DNA from 2 places in the Sporosarcina sp. SAFN-010 genome. Region 2 is predicted to be linked to the other one. Evidence: riboswitches for the same ligand, from Rfam matches in the RefSeq annotation. Region 2 holds a riboswitch; the other holds the start of a gene.
What was found. A riboswitch is a leader RNA that binds a small molecule or an ion and turns the genes downstream of it on or off. The one in region 2 is predicted to bind lysine.
Positions count from the first base shown of each region.

Region 1: linked by a shared signal. The riboswitch ahead of dapA (4-hydroxy-tetrahydrodipicolinate synthase) and the one ahead of ACR65F_RS15085 (Na+/H+ antiporter NhaC family protein) in region 2 are both predicted to bind lysine.

Region 1 is NZ_JBPFDS010000003.1:69,237-73,422, reverse strand. It holds gene ACR65F_RS04950 (DUF3169 family protein) at 1-412, opposite strand, end outside; gene ACR65F_RS04945 (helix-turn-helix transcriptional regulator) at 409-615, opposite strand; gene ACR65F_RS04940 (DUF3021 domain-containing protein) at 1,140-1,550, opposite strand; gene ACR65F_RS04935 (LytTR family DNA-binding domain-containing protein) at 1,547-2,005, opposite strand; lysine riboswitch at 2,376-2,553, shown strand; gene dapA (4-hydroxy-tetrahydrodipicolinate synthase) at 2,673-3,557, shown strand; gene ACR65F_RS04925 (tartrate dehydrogenase) at 3,674-4,186, opposite strand, start outside.
Region 2 is NZ_JBPFDS010000015.1:24,263-28,448, reverse strand. It holds gene ACR65F_RS15085 (Na+/H+ antiporter NhaC family protein) at 1-1,324, opposite strand, end outside; lysine riboswitch at 1,459-1,639, opposite strand; gene yunB (sporulation protein YunB) at 1,694-2,461, opposite strand; gene ACR65F_RS15075 (bifunctional metallophosphatase/5'-nucleotidase) at 2,516-3,898, opposite strand; gene ACR65F_RS15070 (sulfite exporter TauE/SafE family protein) at 3,895-4,186, opposite strand, start outside.

The DNA.
Region 1 (4,186 bases), on a different contig from region 2:
ATTTATTGACCAAACTTGAAACACTTATGGATAGAATGAAAGCAATGATGACTGTGACTGTTGAAATTAGCTCCAGCCAAGTAGGCTGATCGGTAATGAGAGAAATTGAAGTTGCTACAATCCCGATTATTATCGTTGCCATAACAAGCATATTTGTATCACTGAATTTTTTATACAGCCATATGTCACGCTCATCTTCTTCATCATCCGATACGTTTGCATCCGATTTTTTAAGCATTTGCAGGATGCTTAACCCTATATAGAGTAGTAAAACAATAGTGAGTGCAGTTAAAATCACATTCACTTGAAATGCAATTGTATAAAAGTCAAAATCCATTTGAAATGAAAGCGTCATATACATGACAACAAATCCCACCACTGCACCTAGCAATGCCCAAATGACCAGTCTCATTCAATTTCCTCCTCATCGAATAGAAAAACACTTTCAATCGCCTCATTAAAAATCCGAGCAATTCTAACGGCGATAAGTAACGAGGGGATAAATTCTTCCCGCTCAATTAAACTGATCGTCTGCCTAGATACTTTAGCCCGTTTTGCGAGCTCGGTCTGATTCAGTCCATTTCGTGCACGCAATTCCTTCAAACGTGTTCTCACTAATCTCACCTCTTACGAAAATTGTAACGTATGCATTTCAATTTGACAAGTATATTTGTCAAATTGACTAGATTACTTTTCAAATAACAAAAAAAATCGAAACCGTCTTAAAGGACGAATTCGGTTATGCTTTGGTCTGATTTAAGAACCGCTTACCGCATTGGTTTCTTCTAAAAACATGCTCATTATTAAACGATCTTAAATGGATATAAATTCATTGAACTGATGGCCATAGATGCTTTTCATACCTGAACTTAAATTTGTGAACGAAGACTCCATTTTAATTAACCTTATTTCAAAATGGAGTCCTCTTATTTACCTAAAAAACAGATTTGATGGCCGCATAATTTTGTCATTTAAAATCACCTAATCTATTGCAAACTCATCTATCCTCGTACTATTATTTTTCAGCAGTCTAAGTAGTTTCTTAATGAATCAAAAGAGAGGTAAGTGTCACTCTCCTCTCTCGTTCTTCAAACCAATATAACCAATATTTCAAAACTCTTGTGCCAAGTGCAGTCTAACTACAGCCCATCCAACTCTTCAGTCATCTTCTTCGCTACATTTTTAAAATACAGATAGAAACTCCCCCAAATAACTGCATATATTCCTAAGAACATCATAACAAAAGTTAAAAAGCTGATTGGTGTGAAACTGAACCATTCCAGTCCGAATGCAGTAATGAAGTACAGGATCAGCACGGTTATGAAATGATAGACGGTTTGACGAAGTAACGACCAATTTCCATTTTCAAAATAGAGGGGGGTGACACTGAAGAACCAACCACAAAAAATGGTCCCTACCCCACTCTTGACAAATTTGGCAGCGTTTAATGTTTCCAGGTCATTTGCTAAAATAATGGCTGTAGTAATAATTACTGTTAGAAAACCACCGAAGAAGACCCCAACAGTGCTGCGCCATAAGAATGTTTTCATTCGTTGTTCCTCCTTTTCATTTTAAGTGCTTGTTTAATGCCATTGACATAGGTTCGAGAAACATACTCTTTTGTTCCTGATTTGAAATATACTGCTAGTGTTCCATTGAATGATGCTTCGAAGCGGCTTAATTCGTAAAGATTAGCAATGACTGATTTTGAAAGTCTGATGAATCGGTTCGAGGGTAGCACGGATTCGAGTTCATACAGTTTTTCTTTAACTAGGTAGGAACCGTTAGATGTCACGGCAGCTACTCCTTCTGGTGTGGAGTGAAAATAGTGGACATCCATAGGTTTCAAAATATGCTGCATGTCTCCTTCTTTGCCCACAATAAAGTCGAGCTCATGGCCATTAAGGAAATCTAAAATTTCTTGGATGGATGGATCCATTTCTTTACATTCAATTGTTATGGTCGTCTCTATAGCTGCTCGATCAATAGTCAATGAAACTTTCATTCTTGGACCTCCTCTCACCGATAGGTTTTTCGTTTTTTCAACTCTACCAGCATTATTCTGCATGTCGTTGGTAGCTTCACCAACCGGCATCATTATTCCTCCATTCGTTAGGTTCTTATACGATTAGTATACGGAGTACCGAGTAAAACAGTTGCTAAATTCCAGTGAGCGGTCGGTTTTCGTCTGTCAAATGTTGAATTTCATCGGTGAATTGCATGGATTTTGCATTTCAGTGAAAGTATTATGCTAGTACGCGACGCGTCAGGCATAACATCTTGACAACTTGTAGTAACTTCCTAATAGTTGCATTTTTATTCGATACAGTGTAAGATACATGTAATTAAACATTCACTTATTTCGTAACTTTCGAAATGAGGATAGAGGCGCAAAAACCATCAGTACACAATCTGAGAATGATGAGATTCGACGACGATTGTAGAAAGGGGAATTTGCCGAAGTGGAGAGATGCTCATTATCTCGAAGCTGGTTCTGGACTGAACAAGTGCAGAACTGTCATATAGGAAACTATATGGAGGGCTATCTGATGCAGAGAAATAATTTATTATTTCCAAGCAACAGCGTACCTTCGCTGTTGCTTTTTGCGTTTCAGGATACACTGCCTTCCACCTCTATGTTTTGGATAAAAACCAAAGGAGATGGAGAACAGATGAATTTTGGACAACTGATTACCGCTATGGTTACCCCATTTGATGAGCAAGGAGAAATTGATTTTATCGCTACCCGCAATCTTATTAATCATTTACTCGAAAACGGATCCGATGGTTTGGTAGTTGCAGGAACCACAGGAGAATCCCCGACATTAACGCAAAAAGAAAGGGTTAATTTGTTTGAGTTCACTGTACAGGTCGTGGCAGGAAGAGTACCCGTCATTGCAGGTACAGGATCGAACAATACAAGAGAGTCCCTCGAGCTGACTCAGCAAGCTGAAGCGGTTGGTGTCGACGGTATCATGCTCGTTGTTCCCTACTACAACAAGCCTTCTCAAGAAGGAATGTACCAACACTTTAAAGTTATTGCAGAATCTACTGCGCTACCAATTATGTTATATAACATTCCCGGTCGCAGTTCTGTCAATATGTGTCCTGAAACGATTATCCGACTTGCAACTATACCGAATATCGTAGCTGTCAAAGAAGCTAGCGGTAACTTGGATGCGATGGCGGATATCATTGAAAATACTTCTGCAGATTTTGCGCTTTATAGTGGGGATGATGGTCTGACACTCCCAGTCCTTTCTATCGGGGGGGCAGGAGTTGTTTCAGTATCCGCCCATGTCATCGGACCTGAGATGAAAACCATGATTAGCCATTTCAATCACGGTCGTATTCGTGAAGCGTCAACATTGCACCGTCGAATGCTACCGATTATGAAAGAACTGTTCGCAGCTCCGAATCCTTCACCTGTGAAAGCTGCCTTAAACTTAGAAGGAATCGCAGTGGGCGGCGTCCGATTACCTATGCTGCCTTTGACAGATGTACAGTTGAATTCGTTGAATCGTGTGCTCCATCAGCAAGACAAAATGCTTATTTAACATTAGAAATGCTACTGTGTTCCATATAAAAAACAGCTCATTCCCCTTGATACATCGGAATGAGCTGCTTTCAATTTTCACTCAATAATTTTTCATACTCTAATATAGTAAGTGAATTATTCCAGGGATACCCCTACTTCACTAACTTTTGCTGAAAGTAATTCGACAAACCGATTCCCTAATTGTGAAGTGGATGCTTGGCCGCCTAAGTCTGACGTAAGCGCCTCTTTTTCATTCAGGATTTCTTTTATCGTAGATAAAATAACTTCCCCCCATTTTTCTTCTCCAAAGTAGTCCATCATTTGACTAACCGACCAGATGGCAGCAATCGGATTTGCAATTCCTTTCCCTGAAATATCCGGTGCTGATCCGTGTACAGGTTCAAACATGGCTGGATAGGTCCGTTCCGGATTGATGTTTGCACCCGTCGCTAAGCCCATTCCACCAGTGATTGCTGCCCCTATGTCAGTCAAAATATCTCCAAAAAGATTTGATGTAACAACCACTTCAAAGCGTTCAGGCTCAGTTACAAAGTAAAGACTTGCCGCATCCACAAGATAAGAATACGTTTGTACGTCAGGATATTCTTTTCCAACTTCGTCAAAAACTTGATCCCAGAACACCATAGA
Region 2 (4,186 bases):
CACCGAACACTGCACCTGCAAGGACAGCAGATAATGCTGGCAACAGTAACTCTGGAGCTGCGTTTACCATAATTGTTCCTGCAATCGGAAGTAAGATACCGAACGATCCCCAAGACGTTCCTGTGGAGAATGCCATTAAACCAGCTAAAACAAATAGTACAACTGGTAGGAAGGCAACGGGAATGTTGGACTTCGAAACTACTTCAGATAAAAATAGTCCAGTCTCTAAAATATCGATCAAGTGAGTAAGTGACCATGCCAGAATAAGAATAAGTACTGCAGGCATCATAGCCTTGACTCCACTGACAAAAGCTTGAACAATTAGACCTGTTGAAGCCGTTTTGTTGACCTTGAACTGACTTGCATAAAGAATAATTGCAATCAGAGTACCTGCCACACCACCGATTACTAACGACAATGGAACGTCCATATTCTCAAAGATTGACCATATATTCAGTTCTCCACCAATCCGTATCCCTGTAATGACCATCGATGTCAATGTCACAGCAACAAGTGAAACAATTGGTGCAACTAGATCTCTCACTCGTCCATGAGAGTGTTCAGGGAACTCATCTTTTAATTGTCCAGGAATCTCTTTTTCAGGATCAAAAAGCTCTCCTTTTTCTTCTGCACGTTTTTCATGATCTTTCATAGCGAAAAAGTCGATATTCGTCCAAGCAAAGAAGAATACCATCGCTAATGTAGCAATTACATAAAAGTTCATCGGCGCCATCATTAGAAACGCTGCTATCGGTGAGTAGTTGACTGTAGCAGTAGTTGCAAGAATGATTGCTAGTTGTCCGATTAGGAACGCTCCCCAGCTCGATACAGGTGAAATCACGCAGATCGGCGCGGACGTCGAGTCGATGAAGTACGCAAGTTTTGCACGAGAAATCTTATGTCGATCTGTAATCGGTCGTGCGATTTGACCGACCGCAAGTGCATTAAAATAGTCATCTACAAAGATTGCAATTCCTAATATCATCGTCAGGAGTTTTGCACTTCGGCGAGTTTGGATTCGCGTTACAGCCCACTCTGCAAAGGCGCGGCTTCCTCCTGATAGACTAACAAGTGCCGTGATAACACCTAACATTAGTATGAATAACATTATGAAAATATTATACGTATTCAATTCTCCATCTGCCCAAAATGAGACGATGAGCGCTTTCCCTAACTGCGTCAATGTTTCCACTGGTGCAAAGGAAGCGACTAGTAATGCAGCGGACAAAATTCCTGCCCCGAGTGAAAGTAACACCCGCTTTGTCGTGAGCACCATAACAATGGCAATCACTGGTGGCAGTATCGATAACCAAGTTCCAATCATTCCAATCTCCTCCTTCAATTTGTTAATGTAACCGGGGAAACAAAAAAGCCGGTGCCCGTTTCACTCTTTTCAAGTGGACCGGGTACCGGCTGTCTACATGTCGTTTGTTTGATAATCACTTTCGTTATCTCACTGACGATTGTAGCTCATCATGGACGATATAGCTGTCCCTGACAGTGCCATCCCTTTTCGAAATGACCCCAACCTCATGGAATTGACGTTCCATCAGACTTCGGCAATGCTTCCTTTCACGCATGGTCTACGATGTCTCTCTCGCATGCGGTACTTTTAAACAATGCAGCCTCTACCCTATCGATTACGTTATTACTTTCTAATCATAACAATAATCGAAAGAACATGCAAGGTGACTTATGGTTTCTTAATATCTTCCATCGGAACTTCTATATTCGCTGGACTCTGTCCCCCCTTCGTATAGATTTGTGGAACGACCCCTTGGATGATCCCGATTGCAATCGGGATTTGCTGAACAACTGTACTTTGTTTAGTTGCTATTGGAATAATAATTTGGACATTCACCGTCAATTCCATATTCACTTCCATATAGACATTATTGATGCCATATTCTGTTAGTTTTGTATCAACGTCCGCATGTACATCTCCTACAATATGAAACCTGATTGGAATCTTCGGTCCTAAATTCCCGAGCAGCGGAATATCTGCAACTTGACCGATTGGAACGAAAAAGACGACGCCTCCATGCTTCTCCATTTCTTCAGTATCGAATTTGATCCCATCACTTTGCGGTAACATTTCAAGATCTCCGGACTCTGCACGGTCCAAGTGTTCTTCAACCAACTGATGCATCTCGGCCATAACCTGATTAATGGTTTCTGCATCGACTTTTAGTGTAACCGTCTCATTAGAATCGTTAGGGATATTCAAGAGGACGTCGTTCGCATCCAAGACACTTGTTGACCTCGATTGAATGGCTTGACTGATGACGTGTGCCGCAATTTTACGTGTTTGAACTTCAGCATAGTTCATGTAAACTGGCTTCAACTTCATATTTAAATAGAAAAAACTTACGATTATCGTCAAAAGAAGTGCTGGGATGATGAGTTTAAGCCATCTTCTTTTCGGTTTTCGTTTCTTAGGGACTTGCATGTGAAATTTCAAAAAGCGACGCCTCCCTATTCCACAATATGAAGAGGAAGAGTCGCTTATTACTTGTTATGAAGTTGTTCCAAAATGCTGTTCCCCATACCCTCCAAAAATATCACGAATGAGTTCCGGAACGAGATAGTCAATTTTCTCTAATTTCATGTTCGGATAAAAGAAACCGAATGTAAACATATCAAGAGTTGCTAACCTATACTCTCTATCTGGTTCGACGATTTCATCCCCCATATAGAGAATATCTTGTTTCATCTTCAGATTCACATGGATCATAACGCCCATCACTGTTCCCCTGAATCCAAGTCCCTTCACTTCAGTACGCGCCCAATCAGGATGGCACGAAATCTCGTAATACTCCCTTAAAGCACGTCCGGTTACAGTGATGACACATGCATTGATCGGATGTGGAAGAATACGGTGTAAATCTCTCTTCGTGACAACGCCTTCATGAAGGCGGCCAAGGAAAATCCCCGAGTTAAACAATCCGCAATCCGCTTTCGTATAGGCGAGTAGTGCTTGACCGAAAATATCGGAGAGCGGGCTCGGCCCAAATAGATTTTGCCCAAGACTAATAGGCGTTGTAAAAACTTCTTCATCCAACAGTTGCGTTCCCTCAGTGATCATCTGTTTCACAGCTTTGAGTTCACGTTTTTCTACTTCAAGTTCGTCTGCCTGTATGACAGTTGCCTTCTTTTCTACAACTAGACCATTCTCCAGTGTGAGAGTGACATGTCCTACATACTGTCCGAATTTTCCTGTCGCAGCTAACAATGTGTCTTCAACAACCTCACCTCGAACGAACAAATGATGAGTATGTGCGCCTAAGATCACATCGATATCCGATGTTTCCGTAGCTAAAAGACGATCTTCATTCACTCCAAGATGAGAGAGACAAATGACGCAATCCATTGAATGGCTTAACTCTGAAGCAAGATCCGTCAACAATTGGCGAGGTTCTTGAATCGACCAACCAAGCTTGTCATAGAATAACTCATATACTGCAGTTGCCCCTATCACAGCCAGTTTCACGCCACTATTCGTCGTGTAGCACGTATATGGAACAGCCCACTCCAACTCGCTGCCATCGCGATTCTTCAGGTTTGCAACAACCACCTCAAATTGAGCGTCTACATACAATTCTTCTAATGCCTCATGTGATAACGTAATCCCTTCGTTGTTCCCTATCGTCACTGCATCATATTTGGCTCGATTCAGAAGCTCAATATTCCCTTTTCCTTCAGACGCTTCTGTAAATGGATGAGATCGATCCACGAAATCACCAAGATCGAAAACAAAACAAGACTCTCTGTCCTGTTCGTGTTCAATTCGTTTATCCAATAAGAATTCACTGATACCCGGCCAATTGTCAAAATGACTATGAATGTCGTTTGTATGATAAATATGAATGGTTTCTGATTTTCTAGCGATCATTGTCATCCCCAAATCCCATCAATAATTGAATTAATCCCGAATAATAGTAAGAGCACGCGTAACACTACAACTAGCGTTTCAGAACTCATCTTCTTGTTCAACATGGATCCGAGTGTACCTCCGATATAAGCACCCGGAATGACTGCAAGTGAATAGAGCCAAGGGACGTGACCCAGATAAATATGAGTCCCTGAGTTGACAAGAGCAGACAAAAATACCATAAGCATCGATGTACCGACTGCAACGTGCGGCGGAAATAAAAATAGTAGAAGCATAGCTGGTACGATCATTGCA